Regions from separate parts of the Bacillus sp. NPDC094064 genome, predicted to be linked through region 1. Evidence: riboswitches for the same ligand, from Rfam matches in the RefSeq annotation. Region 1 holds a riboswitch; each other region holds the start of a gene.
The links. Region 1 has a riboswitch for S-adenosylmethionine ahead of ACQKNI_RS03015 (ECF-type riboflavin transporter substrate-binding protein). Riboswitches for the same ligand answer to the same signal wherever they lie in the genome.
Positions count from the first base shown of each region.

Region 2: another riboswitch for S-adenosylmethionine. It lies ahead of ACQKNI_RS22990 (bifunctional O-acetylhomoserine aminocarboxypropyltransferase/cysteine synthase); the one in region 1 lies ahead of ACQKNI_RS03015 (ECF-type riboflavin transporter substrate-binding protein).
Region 3: another riboswitch for S-adenosylmethionine. It lies ahead of ACQKNI_RS16680 (sugar ABC transporter substrate-binding protein); the one in region 1 lies ahead of ACQKNI_RS03015 (ECF-type riboflavin transporter substrate-binding protein).

Region 1 is NZ_JBNNUI010000001.1:565,090-571,461, reverse strand. It holds gene ACQKNI_RS03020 (ABC transporter ATP-binding protein) at 1-1,680, opposite strand, end outside; gene ACQKNI_RS03015 (ECF-type riboflavin transporter substrate-binding protein) at 1,691-2,239, opposite strand; SAM riboswitch class I at 2,379-2,494, opposite strand; gene ACQKNI_RS03010 (aspartate/glutamate racemase family protein) at 2,646-3,329, shown strand; partial or broken gene ACQKNI_RS03005 (penicillin-binding transpeptidase domain-containing protein) at 3,752-4,294, opposite strand; gene ACQKNI_RS03000 (PAS domain-containing sensor histidine kinase) at 4,582-6,321, opposite strand.
Region 2 is NZ_JBNNUI010000012.1:101,398-107,769, reverse strand. It holds gene ACQKNI_RS23010 (LacI family DNA-binding transcriptional regulator) at 1-678, opposite strand, end outside; gene ACQKNI_RS23005 (YczE/YyaS/YitT family protein) at 776-1,402, shown strand; gene ACQKNI_RS23000 (homoserine dehydrogenase) at 1,433-2,728, opposite strand; gene metA (homoserine O-acetyltransferase MetA) at 2,865-3,770, opposite strand; gene ACQKNI_RS22990 (bifunctional O-acetylhomoserine aminocarboxypropyltransferase/cysteine synthase) at 3,754-5,052, opposite strand; SAM riboswitch class I at 5,144-5,248, opposite strand; gene ACQKNI_RS22985 (chloride channel protein) at 5,572-6,372, shown strand, end outside.
Region 3 is NZ_JBNNUI010000007.1:21,279-27,650, forward strand. It holds gene ACQKNI_RS16660 (patatin-like phospholipase family protein) at 1-303, shown strand, start outside; gene ACQKNI_RS16665 (hypothetical protein) at 373-576, shown strand; gene ACQKNI_RS16670 (ABC transporter permease) at 683-1,678, opposite strand; gene ACQKNI_RS16675 (sugar ABC transporter ATP-binding protein) at 1,662-3,149, opposite strand; gene ACQKNI_RS16680 (sugar ABC transporter substrate-binding protein) at 3,146-4,258, opposite strand; SAM riboswitch class I at 4,347-4,452, opposite strand; gene ACQKNI_RS16685 (NCS2 family permease) at 4,542-5,843, opposite strand; gene ACQKNI_RS16690 (SDR family oxidoreductase) at 6,065-6,372, shown strand, end outside.

The sequences.
Region 1 (6,372 bases):
ATTATCGTCGAAATAAAGTTCTATAAACTTTTCTGGACATGAAACTCCGCTAAATGTAACAAGCTTGAATAAAGAACTTTCTCTTAAGTTAGCTCTTTGTAGTATTTCTTGATTTCCTAATACAGCGGACACAGTATTATCTGCAATTATTTCTCCTTCATGTAGTACTATCGCTCGGTCTCCATATTCTAATGCTAGATTCATATCGTGCGTGATAAAAATAAATGAGATTCCTTTTTTAGCTAATTTTCTAATAAACGACATGAACTGTTTATAATGGTAATAATCTTGTCCAGCTGTCGGTTCATCTAATATGATAAGTTTTGGATTCATTGTTAGTACAGTTGCAATAGTTAATCTCTTCTTTTGTCCGTAGCTTAGCGCCTGAATTGGCCAATTCCGAAATGGATATAAACCACAAATTTTTAACGTTTCTTCTGCTCTATTCTTAATTTCTTCCTTTGAAAAATTTTTTATTTTTAAAGTAAATACAACTTCTTCTAAAACAGTTGGTTGTGTAATCATATGATTTGGGTTTTGCATCACATAACATATACTCTCCCCACGTTTGCGAATAGACCAAGAGTTAATCGGTATTCCATCTAACAAAATTTCTCCATTTTTTACTTTGTTTATACCAATTAGACTATGAGCTAATGTTGATTTCCCAGCTCCATTATGGCCCAAAAACGTTACAATTTCTCCTTCATATATTGAGAGATTCACATTTTTTAATACTTTTTGATTGTTAGGGTATGAAAATGATAAATTCTCCACTTTAAGTAATTCCTTATTTTTAGTATTACGTTTTAATATAACTTGCTTGTTCATCCACTCATTTATAACGCTATTAATCCTTTCCTTTTGCAGATTTTCAATTGGATATATTAAGTCATTTTTTCTATCACAATGCAATCTCTTTAATGCTTCGATGTAAATAGGCTCTCTTAAGCCGATGTGTGGTAATATATTTGTCGCTAAAATCTCTTCCGGTGTCCCTATCGCAACAACTACACCTTCATCAATTAAAATAATTTTATCTAAATCCAAATTTAAAATTTCTTCTATTCGATGTTCAATAATTACAATTGTTTTATTATATTGTTTATGTATATCTTTAATAAGTTCGGTCGTATGTAGGCTGCTTAGTGGATCTAAATTTGCTAACGGTTCATCGAACAATAATATATCGGCATTTGTTGTTAACAGACCTGCTAGAGAAACGGTTTGCTTTTGACCCCCTGACAATTCATGTGGTCTTTGTTTATGAGAAGTATGCATCTTCACCTTTCTTAATGAGTCCGAAACAATCTTTTTCATATCATCTTGATGTACACATTCATTTTCTAAATAAAAAGCTACATCCTCCTCTACTGTTAGACCAATAAATTGAGAGTCTTGATCTTGCAAAATTGTGCCTACATGTTTACTCTGCTCAAAAATACTGCCTTCCCTCGGATCTTTACCAGCAATTGAAATATTTCCCGTACTAATCCCTTCATATGAAAATGGGATTAGCCCATTAATACAATGAGCTAATGTGGACTTTCCTGAACCGCTTCGTCCAGCAATTAATACTTTCTCCCCAGGGTATATATGAAACGTAATATCTTTCAACGTAGGCTGTGCGGCATGCCTGTATTGAAAGTTAAATTGTTCAAAAGAAATAATCGGTCGCATATTAACACCCCTACTTTTCAATTTTTAAATGTGTATGTTTCTTATTAGATTTAGCTAAGCCAATTGTAATTGGTAATCCAAGAACTAAGAATACAATAACATCAGCTATTGTCGCTCCTAATACTTGTATAACAATTTTGTCAAACGGTTCTCCCATCACAATAATATCGAATGCTCCAGCAAATATAATCGCGATGACAATACCAACTAATCCAGTAATTGCAAAATAAGAAATATCGCCTTTACTATACGCCCCATTTTTCACACTAAAGCCATTCCTTTTTTGAATGAGACCCATCGCAAAACCGATAATACCTGAGCTAATAACCCATCCCCACCAAATACCAAATCCAGCAATTGTATCTGTTACGGTATGACCGATAAGCCCTATTAACAGTCCCGCCACTGGACCAAATAATGCTCCAAAAACAGTTAAAATGGCTAATCCAGGTTTAATAAATGTATTTGGTGCAATAGTAAATCCCCAAAGTCCTAATATCCCGTATAATGCTGCTCCAATTCCAATTGCTACCACTACCTTTGTTGCTAATTTATTCATTACAATTCCCCTCTCATATTAGTCAGCTTTAATTACTCTATATTTGTTTAAAAAACGAATTATGCATCGACACTCCCTTTCTATACAACAAAAAATGACCTCTTACATAAGAGGTCATTTTCTTTCACGTTCAAGAATCCTCTTATCTTTCAAAAAACACATCGTGTCCTCTGCGGAGTTAGCACCTTCCTATGAATTTACATAGGGGTTGCTGAGGTTTCTTAGGGCCGTTCCCTCCACCTCTCTGGATAAGTATTAATTTGTAATTCGTATTATGGCACTAAGAAAGAAAAAATTCAATACTTTTCTAATTATTTTTTATTTTTCGTTAAATAGATTATTTATATCATTGTATTCTTATCGGAATTATGAAATAATGAATTCAAAATTGTTACGGGAGGAATATATGATGAAAGTAATTGGTTTAATTGGTGGACTAAGTTGGGAATCTACCTCACTATACTATAAACATATTAATACACTTACACTTTCTCAATATGATCAAAATGCGAAGCTCGTTTTATATAGTATGGACTTTGGTGAAGTAACTACTTTATTACAAAACCACCAATATGAAGAAGTGAAAAATGAATTAGTGACAGTTGCAAAAAAGGTTGAAAAATCTGGGGCTGAATGTTTATTAATGTGTTCAAATACGGTTCATTTATTTGCTGAAGAAGTAGAAAATGCAATATCTATTCCGCTCCTTCACATTGGTGATGTAAGTGCTAAAGAAATGGTAGAACAAAATATAAAGCGTATCGGACTACTAGGAACGAAACAAACGATGGAACAAGATTTCTATACATCACGACTAGCAAATTACAACATTGAGACAATCATTCCAAATGAAGAGGAAAGAACTTTTATCCATCACATTATATTAAACGAATTAAGTAAAGGAATTATTTCAAAATCATCAAAAGAAAGACTATTACAAATTACAAGTTCATTAATTCAAAATGGCGCAGAAGGTATACTACTTGGCTGCACTGAAATACCTTTGCTCATTTCCCAAAATGATCTTACTGTTCCTGTTTTTGACACTGCTTTTTTACATGCAAATACTGCTGTGCAGTTCGCTGGATAATAAAAATATACAAGTGTAACCTTTATGCTTTTATATTGTCCAAACTATTAATTTAACTATGGATTCACAACTACAACTACAACTACAACTACAATTACTATATTACAAAACTATTATTCCTAAAACACTTGCTACGTTATGTTTATAAATAATGGTTATCAATAAAAAAGCATCTGCATAGGCAGATGCTTAGATGTGATAAGGAGTGTTCTGTGAGGTTAGGATAAGCTTTTCAGCTTGTCCTATGCTATCAATATATGATTTATTTTATAAAACGTGAATAGTTAATAGAATTATTTTATGCCTCTTTTCTAATCTATTCCTATATTAAAACGTCTCTAGTTTCTATACATACTTGAGACGATTCACATTTTTCAATTCTCTACTTTTGTCGCTTCTCCAGTTAATCGCTTACTTTTTAATTAAAAATAAGCATCTAAAACTTCTTTTCCAATATTAGAGTTAATACCAGATTTATCATTTATAACCCACGGTACAACAATAGAAAATGCTACTTCTGGATCATCATATGGGGCATATCCTGCTAATGTTAAGTTATAGCATTCTCTACGATCGCCTTTCTCATTTCGCCCAACATCACTTTCTCCACCGTATACCGTTTGTGCGGTCCCTGTTTTACCAGCTGGTTTATACGGTGCTTTTTGGAACGCTCTTACTCCCGTTCCATCCCCTTCTTGGAATACCTTTCTAAATCCTTCTTTTACTTGATTTATATACTCCTCTTTCATATCTACTTTATTTAAAACGACTGGTTCTATTGAATGCACTACTTTACCAACTTCATCTTTTTGAACGGTTTGTTCTCTAATCTCTTGAACAATTTGCGGTTTCATTCGATAACCGCCATTTGCGATAGTTGATATATAGTGTGCAAGCTGAAGTGGTGTATACGTATCATATTGTCCAATCGAATAATCTAATAAGAAACCAGGCTGATCCTTTTTTTCTCTTGTTTCTTCACTTTGTCATAATTTCCTCCTTTTAGCGATTTGAATAATAACGGTACCTCTAGATTAAAAATAATGTACAACTTCTATACATTACTTTGTATGGATATTAATATAACGCTAAAAACTTAATTGAAATTAAAACAAAGATAAAGAAAAGGTAAAGTTTACCAAAGTAAACATAAAAATACCCAATAACAAAAAGTTTAGCTTTTTGTTATTGGGTATTTAGTAATTTAAGAGTTAATAGTCGATTGTATTGATATACAGCTATCATCACAATTTTATAGACATTGTTTACTCTGAATTTTTGGCAAGTAAATCGTTACAGTTGTCCCGACACCAACCTCACTCATAATACTTATTGTCCCTTGATGACTTTCAATAATTTTATAGCTTAACATTAATCCAATACCAGTACCTTTTTCTTTCGTACTATAAAAAGGCTCCCCTAATCTCTTAATTCTTTCTTCAGGTATTCCGATTCCTTCATCTATTACATGAATAATAACGCCCTCAGTATTGATTTTTTTTATATGAATTGAAATTTTTCCGCCAGCTGGCATAGCTTCAATTGAATTTTGTAAAATGTTAATAAATACCTGTTTCAGTTGATTTTCTGAACACTCAATGATTAACTCTTTGGAATCTGTATATAATTCCACATGAATATTTGTCATAATTGCTTTTGTATTTATTAATGATACGACATTTTTAAATATTTGATAAATATTTTTCTTTTCCGTATTTATTTCATCTGTTTTTGCAATCGACAAAAACTCTTGGAGAATCGCTTCTATTCTTTCAATTTCCGAAAGCATAAGATCAAAATATTTTTCTTGATCTTCTTTATTGATTTGAAATAACTGTATAAATCCTTTAATTACGGTTAATGGGTTTCTAACTTCATGAGCTACGCCCGCTGCTAATTGGCCAATTGCTGCTAATGTATCCGATTTATTTAGTAATTCTTCTGTCTTTTTTCGCTCTGTAATATCGCGTACAATAATCATAATTTTATCATGCAATAACGGTAGGCATCTAGCTTCAAAGAAATTAATACTTCCATTAATTGCAAGTGGGTATTCAACAATTGTATTTGTTCCTTTTTCTTTCACTTGACGAATTGCTTCTTGAAATTGCTGCGCTACTTGAGATGGTAATACTTCGTAAAACTTTTTCCCCATAAAAGCTTCTGCGGGTACGTAAAATTTTGTAGGAGATCCTGCTTTATAATCTATAATTGTGCCATCATCTTCTGTTAAGAAACATAAATCGGGTAAAGCTTTAAAAATTAATTCCAATTCAGATGTTTGTTGTTTTAACTGCTTTTCTATCGCTTTTAAATGTGTAATATCTACGCCAACAGCCCAGTAGCTGAATCCTGTTACAGGAAACTGCTCTGATATATTTGACCACATGATTGTTTTAACTTCTCCATTTTTACATGTTAGACGCATTTCCCAATCTCTAAAATTTTTTCCACGAGTCAAAAATTTACTTTGTATTCGGTGACGATAATTATGGTCTGGATACAATAATTGAAGTGCATTTGGATTCCCGATTATCTCTTCAGCAGTATAACCTGTTACAATTTCACATTCACGATTCCATAGAATAAAATCTCCATTATGATCAAGTGCATCAACCATGACAGGCATATTTTGTAAAATTGTATGTAGCTCCTCCTCTTTTTGAGAGAGCAACGTTGCATTTTTACTTTGAAATACTTTTATTACTCCATCTAAAATTAGGTTTGCTAGCATTTCAAAGTATTTTTGACAATTGAACATTTCACTTTTTGGGCACCATACTACAAAAGATCCTAAATATTGATTGTATAAGAAAATGGGGATTTCAATTTTGGGAAGTTTACATATTTTCATTTCATTTATTCCAAATGAAAATATACATACTCTTTCAGCATCAAGAAGTTGATGTGATATGTTTGTTAATTTATAAAATTGTTCTGCCATGGTTTCTATTGTACTCACATCAATAAATTCCCTTAGCCGCGCATTCATTGCTTTTCCACCTCGATATGTAAAATTAATACAAGTCCAAAATTCATACTT
Region 2 (6,372 bases), on a different contig from region 1:
GACTACATTACGTCCATCTTCTACTGTAAAACATCCTTTAAACTTCCAATGATCTAGTGATGTTACCATAATCTGCTCAAGCGAATCTTCATACGCTTTTTTTCTTCTTTCGCTATTTATACTATTACTTCTTCCGATGCAATACCCAATACGTGTATGCCCAGCATCTATTAAGCTTTTCATCCCTTGTGAGAACACTTTATAGTAATCGATATGTACACTGGAAATATATTTTGAATCTATTTCTTCACACGTAACAATTGGACCAAATTTCGTATATTCTTCAAGCTTCTCCTTACTATTCGCCCGAGAACATATAATAACCCCATCAAGTTTCTTCATTTTTAACATGTGCAAAATTTCTAATTCTCTTTCCTCACTATAGTTCGTCTGACAAAGCATCATATTATAATTTTTCTTTGCGGTTTCCTTTGATATCCCCTCAATAATAGCGCTATAATATTGATCATTTACGTGTGGTAATAGCACTCCAATTACATTCGTTTTTCCTTTCACTAAATGAATCGCATTCACATTTTGCGTATAATTTAATTCTTCGATAATCGCTAAAATTTCTTTTCGCTTTTGTTCATTTACGTACGGATGATTATTCAGTACACGTGAAACAGTCGAAACAGATACCCCAGCAAGCTCAGCAATCTTTCTTATATTCGTCATCTCATTCTCCCCTTCTCACAAAAATTCTCACTTGACCTGGTAAGCTTTCCACAATATATCCTTTCCTAGCAAATACATTTAGAAAGGATATACAACTATGCTTCGATTCAAATTAGAATATATATTTTTCATTGGCGGTTTACTCATTCTCTCCATCGGCATTAATATGATGACAACAATTACTTCCTTTGGACTTAGCCCTTATGATTCCTTCTTTATTGCACTATATCAAAATTTCGGGATAAGTATTGGTTTTTGGATTTTCATGATTAATTTTGCATTTACACTTATCGTACTCTTTTGGAATAAAAAACAAATTACTATCGGCACAATTGTAACGATGATTCTTATTTCTCTTTTTGTTGATTGGATTGGTTCCATTACAACTATTATGGACGCTATCCGCTCTCTTCCAAAATATATAACACTTATTTGTGGAAATCTATTCGTCGGATCTGGCATTGGTCTTTACGTCTCCACAAACCTTTGCGCAGCACCTCAAGAAGCTTTCGTTTTAACGGTTGCTGAGAAGAAAAAATGGACATTTAGAAAAACAGAAATTTCATTAGCTTTTTTATTTTTAACGTTAAGTTTCTTATTAGATGGTCCTATTTATTTCGGTACAATTATCTTGTCCTTTACAACTGGCTGGATTATTCAAGCATTCATTCAAATCGGCACGCAAATTTTAAACAAAGAAGAACCTATTAAGCAAGCTGCTTAATAGGTTCCTTCTGTTTTATGATAAGAGATACTACTTAGCGTCCCCTTCAATTCGGTAATTTGCTTTCACACAATCTATTTCTTCATACCCTTGCAATGTATGTAGAATATAATCATAATCCGCAAGAGAAGCTCGATGCGTTACAATTACAATCTCTGCTTTTCCTTTCTCTTCAAGCGGCATTTGAATAATCTTTTCAAAACTAACGCCACGCTCAGAGAACAATGATGTAATTTTTGCAAATACACCAATCTCGTCTTTTACATGCAGTCTTAAAAACTTCTTCACAACAATTTCATCTGGCTCTTTTAATACCTTTTTATACTGCGGTGATACCGCACTATTTCCGTTTACACCTAACCTAATATTTTGCATTACAGCTACTAAATCTGAAACAACAGCTGTTGCCGTTGGTAAACTTCCTGCACCTGGACCATAAAACATTGTTTCCCCAACTGCTTCACCATACACATATACAGCGTTATATTCGTTTTGCACAGCTGCAAGAGGATGTGTATTTGGAAGTAACGTTGGTTCAACTGTAACCTCTAATTTTTCACCATCTCGCTTTGCAAGACCAATTAATTTAATTGTATAGCCTAAGCTCTTACTATATTCAATATCTTCTGCTGTAATAGAAGTGATTCCTTTTACTTTCACATCTCCAAGCTCTACATTTGTAGAGAAACCGAGGGTAGCTAAAATCGTCATTTTTCTTGCCGCATCTAAACCTTCTACATCTGATGTTGGATCTGCTTCTGCAAATCCAAGTTGTTGGGCTTCTTTTAACACGTCGTTATATGCTCTCCCTTCATCTGACATTTTCGTCAAAATAAAATTTGTCGTTCCATTTACAATTCCCATCACTTTCGTAATAAGATCTGAAGAAAGTCCCTCTACGATACTTCGTAAAATCGGAATTCCCCCGGCTACACTAGCTTCATAAAACAGATCTGCCTTATTAGCTTTTGCTACCGCTAAGAGTTCCGCCCCATGTAACGCCATTAAATCTTTATTGGCAGTCACAACATGCTTCCCGCTTTGTAAAGCTTGCAAAATATATGCCTTTGCATCATCAATGCCACCCATCACTTCGATGACCACATCAATATTTGGATTATCTAAAATTTCATTTGCATTTTGTGTTAGTAGAGTAGAAGGTACCTCAACCTCCCTCTCTTTCTCAATGTTTTGTACTAGTACTTTCGTTACTTTTACAGGACAACCTACTTGATGTATAAGTCGTTCTTGATGATCTGTAATAATACGAACTACACCACTACCAACTGTCCCAAGACCTAATAAACCCACTTGAATTTCTTTCATAGTACTGTCACCCCTCAAAAATTGTGTTTAGATGAAATTATATGAGTAAAAAAACTGAAAAACAATGTATTTTGAACATTCGGAAAAATATAAGTTAATCTTTACAAAGAAAACGTTGCCACGTGTTACACAATCTTTATAATATATAAGGGGTTTCTTGATACACGTAATAATTCAACCAATTTGAGAATAATAGATTTCCATGACTTCTCCATCTAACAATTGGTTTCTCATCTGGATTATTATGTTTGAAATAATTTTTTGGCACATCAATATTTAACCCTTTTTGCTGATCTCTTTCGTATTCCTGCTTTAACGTATCGCAACTATATTCACTATGCCCAAGCGCAAACACTTGCTTCCCCTCTTGCCCAATAACAAGGTGAACACCCGCTTCTTCAGAGCTTGCTAATAATGTTAATTCTTTCACTCCTCTAATGTCACTCTCTCGCACTTCTGTATGACGAGAGTGCGGAGCAAAAAATAACTCATCAAAGCCTTGTAACAGTTTCACATGTTGCTCACAGACTTCATGTTCAAATACCCCGAACATTTTTTCCTTAAGAGGATACTTCGGGACACCATAATGATGATACAAACCAGCTTGTGCTCCCCAGCAAATATGAAGCGTGGATGTTACATTCACTTTTGAATACTCCATAATACGTTTAAGCTCTTCCCAATAATCTACTTCCTCAAAGGAAAGGGTCTCAACTGGCGCTCCCGTAATAATGAGCCCATCAAACTTTTCATTTTCAATATCACGAAATGTTTTATAAAAGCTTGTTAAATGCTCTTGCGCAACATTACGAGATAGGTGCGATTCCATATGGAGTAAATGAACATCTAATTGCAACGGTGTATTTCCAATTAAACGAAGTAATTGCGCCTCTGTTTCTTGCTTTGTAGGCATTAAATTTAATATAGCAATTTTCAAGGCACGTATATCTTGTGTTTCTGCCCGCTCCTTCGTCATCACAAATATATTTTCTTTTTGCAACACTTTGCGAGCTGGTAAATCTTTATCAATTATGATTGGCATGTTGTTTGCCTCCGATTAATGCTGTTTCTAAATCGGCAATAATATCAGAAGCATCTTCTATGCCAACCGATAAACGAATTAAATCCGATGTAACACCGGCCAAACGTTGATCTTCCGCACTTAATTGTCTATGCGTCGTACTAGCAGGATGTATAACGCAAGTTCGTGCATCAGCTACATGCGTTACGAGGGTTGCTAGTTTCACATTTGCGATAAATTCTTTTGCCGCTTCTACCCCACCTTTAATACCGAAAGTTAAAACACCACTAGCACCTTTTTTCAAATATTTTTGTGCTAATGAATAGTTTTCATTACTATCTAGTCCCGGATAATTTACCCATTCAATACGCTCATGGTTAGCAAGCCACTTAGCAACTGCTAGAGCATTCTCACTATGACGCTCCATGCGTAAATGCAATGTTTCTAAGCCAATATTGCTAATATACGCATTGAATGGGCTCATACAGTTTCCGTAGTCTCTTAGTAATTGAACACGTGCTTTTACAATATAAGCTGCTGCTCCAAAATTTTGAACGTAACTTACGCCGTGATAACTTGGATCTGGTTCAACAAGCTCAGGATATTTTCCATTTGTCCAATCAAAGTTTCCTCCATCAATAACAATGCCACCTAAAGAGCTTGCATGCCCATCAATATATTTCGTCGTAGAATGAACGATAATATTTGCTCCATGTTCAAACGCTTGGCATAAATACGGAGTCGCTAATGTATTATCAACGATAAAAGGTACCTCCAACTCTTTAGCTGCATCTGAAAACTCTTTAAAATTCAAAACGTTCATTGCTGGATTTCCTAATGATTCTGCGTAGACGAGTTTCGTCTTATTGTTAGCAAGTGCTACAATTTCGTCAGCTGTTAAATTTGGATTAAAGAACGTAACATCAATGCCCAGCTTACGTAAACTTACTCCAAATAAATTAAACGTTCCCCCGTAAACTGTTGAAGAACAAAGAAGATGATCTCCACTACTACAAATATTTAAAACTGCGAGCATAATTGCCGCTTGCCCAGAGGCAGTTGCAACAGCTCCTACACCGCCTTCTAAATCTGATAACTTTTGTTCAAATGCAGCTAGTGTGGGATTCCCAATACGTGTATAAATATAGCCCTCTGCCTCTAAGTTAAATAATGCCGCTAAATCATCCGACGTATCGTATTTATACGTTGTACTTTGATAAAGCGGTAGAACGCGTGGCTCACCATTCTTTGGCGTATAGCCACCTTGCACACAAATTGTTCCCTTTCCCCATGATTCTCCCATCTCTCATTCTCCTTCCTTTTTATGCAAAATAAAAAACTGCTCCTTTCCTAAATAAGAAAGAAGCAGTTTGAAAACACGCTCTAAAATCTCTTTCTTATCTCTCAGGGCTATTACCTGCAGGATTTGGCACAATTCCGTTATTCGGCTGTTGCCAAGGTTTCATCGGGCCTGTCCCTCCACCTTTTCTTGATAAGACTATGCAATTACCGTTGATTTTATAGCAATAATTTCCTAATGTCAATCTGTTTTTCTGAATGTTCTAAAATAAACGTCAACATTTCCATATAAAACAACAAAAGAAGTATATTCCATATTTATTCAAAAAAGACCTTTAAAAAATCCCAATCAATATATAGAATTAAATAAGTGGTTTAACTTATAGGACCCAAGCTCTAATGAAATCCCAATATATATGTTGAATAAGCCAACCTCTCACAAAGATACTATATATATTCCATTCATTTCACACTAGCATATATAATCCTTTCTCTATTACAACTTACATAACGGAGGTATAACATGACAAATAAAAAGGACATGCACTATATACTCGCTCTATATGGCATTCTTTTAGGCTCTATAGTAGGGGCTACAGTTTGGTTATTTTTAGTTACGCTAAATATCGGAATCCACTTTATTTGGGGATATTTACCTAACATTTTCTCTTCTCCCCCTTATTACACTCTTTGTGTAACAATCATCGGTGGTATCCTCGTTGGTTTAACACAAAAATACTTCGGTACATATCCACGTCTCATGCCAGAAGTAATGGGGGAATATAAAAAAACAGGTAGAATTGAATACCGTTTTGTACATAAAGCTACTTTAACTGCGCTTATTGTTTTAATATTTGGAGCTAGCCTCGGTCCAGAGGCAGCACTTGTCGGAATTATCGGCGGACTTTGTACATGGGTAGGGGATCGCTTTAACTTCGCTTTAAAGGGAATGAACGAACTAACAGAAGTTGGAATTGGTGCTACTTTAAGCGTCATTTTTAATGCACCATTATTCGGTTATTTAGCTCCGAATGAAAATGAGGGTGAACAAATTGCCGGGTTTTCTAAAAGAAAGAAAGCAATTGTATATTTAACTACTACTTTTGCTGGTTTTTCCGTTTATTTATTGCTTAGTAAACTCGATAATCGTGGATCCTTTATTGTTGATTTTGGGGAAGGATCCCTTTCAATCAATGAATGGATCGCCTTTCTCCCTCTTACTTGCATCGGTGCTCTCGTTGGTTTCTTGTATTTCAAAGTAGAATTTACACTAGAGAAAATCATCCATCCTTTCCGCGAATACAAACTAACACTTGGAATTATA
Region 3 (6,372 bases), on a different contig from region 1:
TTAACGAGAAATCATGGTTACGCGAAGAAAAAATCAAAGTTCGGATGGGTGGCAGCGAAAGCTTATAAAAAATATCCGAACCTTGTTAACACGATGTTAAATCGTTATGAAGTGTATAATGAAACACTTCACTACATTGAAAAAGAAGAGCAAGATGGTAATTTATTTGTCATCCGACCAGAATTGCCGCTTCAAGTAGATCGTATGGAAAAAGATAAGGCGAAATTACAAAGTTTATATGAACAAGGCTATGAAGATGCAAAGAGACAATTTGCGGATTTACAGGCGTTTTTGCAAAGCTAAAAACCTCTATATAGAGGTTTTTTTGTTTATGGTATAATATGGATAAAGGTATGTGGAGAGGTGATACATATGGAAAATGTATATAAAGGGCTTAGACATACTGGGTTTACTATGATGTTTATTTTTAGTAGCGTATTTTTACTGCGTTGGTTCATTCATGATGAAATACTATTAGATCAGCTTATTGGTTGTAGTGTAGGGATGATAATGGTTATTTCATCAATTTTTATTCAAAAGTATAGTAAAGAATTACAGGTGAATGAGAAATATTAATAATTTGTAACTTCTGTTATCTTTTTCATAGTTTAGGAATAGTGGAGACTTTCGTGTGATTGTTGCAAAAGGAAAGTAGAGCATCGGAATTCGATGCTCTACTCTTTTATTTACGCTTCTTTTTAATAAATGAAAAGGCTAAAGCTGTAATTAAAATGCTGCCTTTGATGATATCTTGTGCATAATAAGGAACGTTCATCATTGTGAGGCCATTTAATATAATTCCAATTAATACGGAGCCGAGAAATGTTCCGACTATATTTGGTTTCTTGGCACCGAACATTGCATAACCGATATAGGAAGCTGCAACTGCATCCATTAATAATGGGGCACCAGCTGAAACTTGCCCTGTTCCAACGCGGCTACATAGAATAATACCACCAATGGATGCAAGTAAACCACTAATCATATAAGCATATACACGGTAACGATCAGTAGGGATACCGGCTAGTCTAGCAGCTTCTCGATTCCCACCTGTCATATAAAAGAAACGACCGTACGTTGTTTTTTCTAAAAATAGATGTGCAATTAAAACGACGATAAGCATGATAATGACAGGGACTGGAATTCCTAAAACGGAACCTTGACCGATAAATAAAAAGGATGGAATAAAATGTCCTGTGGCACCCGACATTCCTTCATAAATTGAAGATCCTTTTGAAAATGTTAAGTGTAGTCCATTAACGATGTACATGATACTTAATGTGGCTAGTAAATCTGGTAGTTTAATTCGGATAACGAGTAGTGCATTTAATAATCCAACTAATAGTCCGCAAAGAATAGGAACAAGTAGTGTGACTAATAGTTCTTGTCGATATAAAACGAGACAGGAAGCAGCGGCAATTGTTGCTAAACTAGCAGTAGAGCCGACTGATAAATCAAACCCGTCTACAATCAATGTAAAGGTAACACCGATCGCAAGTAACGTTACGATAGAAATAGAACGTAAAATATCACTAATATTGTTGTATGTAAAAAAAGAATCATTGACGATAGAGAAAAAAATTGTAACACCTATAATGATAGCAATTGTACTAAATTGATAAAAAAGATGAGTAGGTAAATATAGTTTCTTAGTTTTAGTTTTATGAGCGAGATTCAATGGAATAGCTCCCTTCAGATAAATGTAAAAGTTGTTCAGGCGATAGATCGTTTGGCAAGTATTCACCTACAAACTCTCCATTTGCCAGTATAAGAATACGATCGGCGATATGTAGCGCTTCATCTTGTTCTCCTGTGAAATAAATTACAGAGCTTCCGTTTTCTGTAATGTTGCGAATGAATCGAAAAATGTCTTGTTTCGCAGCTATGTCTACACCTTTAGTTGGCTCGTCCAAAAGAAATAGATTAGGTTTGAATCCATCCCACTTTGCAATTGAGACTTTTTGTTGATTTCCACCGCTAAGTGAGTGAATAAAAGCTTTTGGGTCATTTGGTGAAATACTGAAAGAATCAATTGCTGTAGTAGCATTATTTAATTCGTTTTGTTTTCGTCGCCATCCTGATTGGTGTAAATTAGTGTGACTTATTATATCTTCCGAAAGAAATACACCTTGTTTTCTTCTTTCTTCTGGTACAAGTGCGATTTTCGCTTTAATCGCATCTCGTGGTGTTTTAATTGTTATTGTTTGACCATCTATTTTTGCGCGATAAGTATGACGAGCACCAAATAAAGTTTCGGCAAGTGTTGTTTTTCCACTTCCAATTAATCCGTATATCACAACAGTTTCTCCTTTTCGTATTGTAAGAGAAAGGGGAGAATGATCTTCGCGTAATTGAAGCTCTTGTACTTTAAATAATTCTTCGCTCCCGCATTTTGGCGCTGTATTAATAGGTAGTGTAAGTTGTTTGCCAGTCATTGCTTCCACAATTTGCTGATCTGTAATCTTTGTAATGGCTTCAGAAAGGGAAACCTTCCCATTATGTAATACAGTTACATCATCCGCGAAATTTCGAATCTCGGATAAACGATGAGAAATTAAGATAATGCCAATACCTTTTGATGTTAAATCTTTTAAGAGCTTTCCAAAGGTTTCAACTTCTTTTGGCCCAAGAGAAGAAGTGGGCTCGTCTAATAAAAGATAATTTGTATTGTTAGATAAAGCCCTTGCGATAAGAAGTAATTGTTTTTCATGTAATGAGCAGTTTGAAACATCTTCTGAAACATTTAAATTTACCTGTACAGTTTGCAAGTGTTGTTTAGCGAGTGCGACTAATTTTGACTTTGAAAATAGTACTTTATTTTGCATTGCTAAATGATCGATAAGTACATTTTCTAATACAGATAATCCGGGAATAAGTCCGTGATCTACTTCTTGTGTTACGAAAGAAATACCGTGCTGTTTTGCATCGCGTGGTGAAGTAAAGGAAACAGACTGATTATCAATTTTTATATTGCCAGCAACTGGTTGAAATTCACCAGTTGCTATTTTTAGTAAAGTGCTTTTTCCTGCACCGTTCATTCCTAGTAAAGCGTGCACTTTTCCTTTTCGAATATGAATAGAAACATCTTCTAGAACAGGTGTGGCAACATGATAAGAATGTGTAATGTTTTGAAGAGAGAATGTCATCACTTTTTCTCCTTCTCTAATTTTTTCATCCAAGGAGAATATGCATCTTTTGAGTCTCCCCAACCGTTTATATATTTTGATAACTGATCCATCGTTATATTTTCTTTTGGTAAACTATTTTTCTTTACTAAATAAGGTTCTAGTGAATAAATATCTGGCGTTTGTTCACCAGCAATTTTTTTGTATAAAAATCGCACTTGAACTTTACCTACTTCAGCTGGATCAGTTGCAGCAGTAGCTGTCCAAGGAGAGTTTTCTTTTTGTATGAGTTGTAAATCTTCATTACTTAAGTCAATGCTGTATACTTTTATATCTGTACGACCGGCTTGTTCAAGTGCTTTAACAGCCCCTTTAGCAAACTCATCCCACGAAGCAAAAATTGCTTGTAAATCTCCTTTTTTCGGATATTTTTTTAGTAAGGCTTCTACTTGTGTTTGTGTATCAAGCGGTGTGTTATTACTAGCAGTACCGAATCGTGCAACTTCTTTTATATTTGGATAACGTTTATAAAAAGCATCAATGATAACATTGCGACGTTCCATTGGAGCAAATCCGCCAACCCATACGACTGCGATATTTCCTTGTCCATTCAAATCTTCTGCTAATGTTTTTAAGGATTTCCATGCAAGGCTATAGTCATCTTGATCAATAATCGTTACACCAGGCAGGCGTAGGTCGTTATCAAATGCCACTACGGGAATGTTCGCCTGCAAAGCTTTTTCTACTCCCGGTTTTAGTGCTTCAGAGCGGCCGTGATCAATTAAAATTCCATCCACTTTTGAATTAATAGCAGTATCTAAATTTGCAGCCATTTTTGCTAAATCGTTATCAGAATTGTAGACTTGTACACTGCCGCCAAATAGCTCGACTTGTTTTTTGACACCCTCAATATATTGAGAGGAAAAAGTTCCGATGGACATTTGCATGATTAATGCGATTTTTAATGGCTTCTTCACTTGGCTTGGAACTTCTGTTGGTAAGTTGTTTTCTACTGTTGTAGTCGCTTTTTTCACAGTTTGTTGCTTTTGTGAGGAGATAGCATCTTGTTCATTTGTACAAGCTGTCAATGTAAATAAGAGAAAAATAAGTACGATGGAACATAATTTTTTCATAAAAAAATCCCTCCTAAATTAAGAAGAGAGAGGAGGGAGTGAAAATAAAAAACGCCTTTTCATATAGAAAAGACGTCTTATCATATTACTCTTATCTTTCAACACAACGTGTTGTAAGAATTAGCACCGTGCCCATAAATGGGTCGGTTGCCGGGCTTCGTAGGGCTCATCCCTCCACCTGCTCTTGATAAGACATCGAATATTTAACTATTTCGAATTATTCCACAATTTTGTCGTGTTGTCAAATAATTTTTCATAAAAAAATCCCTCACAAAGAGGGATTTTAATGTGGTAAGAATACCAATTGATAAGCAAACAAAATTCCAAATAAATATATAAGTGGATGAACAGCACGGAATTGTCCTTTTGCCACTTTCATAAGTGGGTATGAAATAAATCCAAGTGCAATCCCTGTTGAGATACTTGATGTAAGTGGCATGCTTAAAATTACTAAGAATGCTGGGAATGCTTCATCGAACGTATCCCAATCGATATATCGAACTGAACCCATCATAAGACTACCAACGATAATTAATGATGGTGCTGTAATAGCTGATACACCAGAAACAGCGCTCACTAAAGGTCCGAAGAATGCTGCTACTGCAAATAGTACAGCTACTGTAACGGTTGTTAAACCAGTACGCCCACCAGCTGCAACACCAGCAGATGATTCAATGTAAGCTGTTGATGGTGTTGTTCCGAACATAGATCCAATTGTTGCTGAGAACGAATCAGCTAGAAGTGCTCGTCCTGATTTAGGAAGTTTTCCATCTTTCATAAATCCGCCTTGTTGTGCAACGCCAAGCAATGTACCTGTTGTATCGAATAATGTAACAAGGAAGAAGGAGAACACAACACCGTATAATCCGTAATTAATTACATCAGATACAGCAGTAATTGGATTTGCAACGATAATTCCTTCTGGTAATCCAGGCATTGATGTAACGCCATTTGAAAATGTTAATTGACCTGTGAAGTAAGCAATCATACCAGTTAATAACATTCCGATAAATAGTGCCCCGTTTATATTTAAAGACATAAGGATAATTGTAATTCCAAGTCCAGCTAATGCTAGTAAAACAGGAGGGGAATGAAGATCACCAAGTCCAACTAAGTTAGATTCATGTTTTGTTACAATTCCTGTTAAGCGTAAACCGATAAAAGCGATAAAAAGACCGATACCAGCAGTAAGTGCATGTTTTAAGTTTTCAGGAATTACTTCCATTAATTTTGTACGGAATGATGTGAATGATAACAAAATTAAAATCATACCAGCTACGAATACAGCAGAGAATGCAATTGCGAAAGTCATGCCTTCATGAGCTTTTACAACAGAGTAAGAGAAGTAAGCATTTAATCCCATACCTGGTGCAATTGCGATTGGTAAGTTTGTAAAGATCGCCATAAATAATGTTCCGACAACAGCAGCGATAATTGTTGCTGTAAATGCTTGTTCAAATGGGACACCTGCATCACCAAGGATGACAGGGTTTACGACAATAATATATGCCATTGTTAAGAAGGTAATAATACCCGCCATAATTTCAGTTTTAATAGAAGTTTTATGTTTTGAAAGGTTAAACATATAAACATCCTTTCTGTTTACGAATAATTTTCACAACAGTTATATATAATATTCGTTTTTTGTGCGTTTTGCAATAGTTTTGCATAAAAAGTTTATGATAACTCATATTTTGTGTCGTAAATTCGAATATTAATCGTAGAACTACGTGTAAATTACGTTTTTTATGTGTAAGTAGTTTTTGTTATTGTGCACATGATAAGGAAAAGGAGCTGATTGAAAGTATGCCGCAGCAAAAAAACTTTGTAACAATGCCTGCGCAACATCAAAATAAACAGCCTGGTATTGAATCATTCATGAATCCACTTCCGCAGTTTGAAGATCCGAATTATAAAGGTAGCGACAAGTTAAAAGGAAAGAATGTATTAATTACAGGGGGAGATAGCGGGATTGGACGAGCTGTGTCTATCGCTTTTGCAAAAGAGGGAGCAAATATTGCGATTGCTTATTTAGATGAGGAAGAAGATGCAAATGAGACGAAACAACGTGTTGAAAAAGAAGGCGTAAAGTGTGTATTGTTGCCAGGTGATTT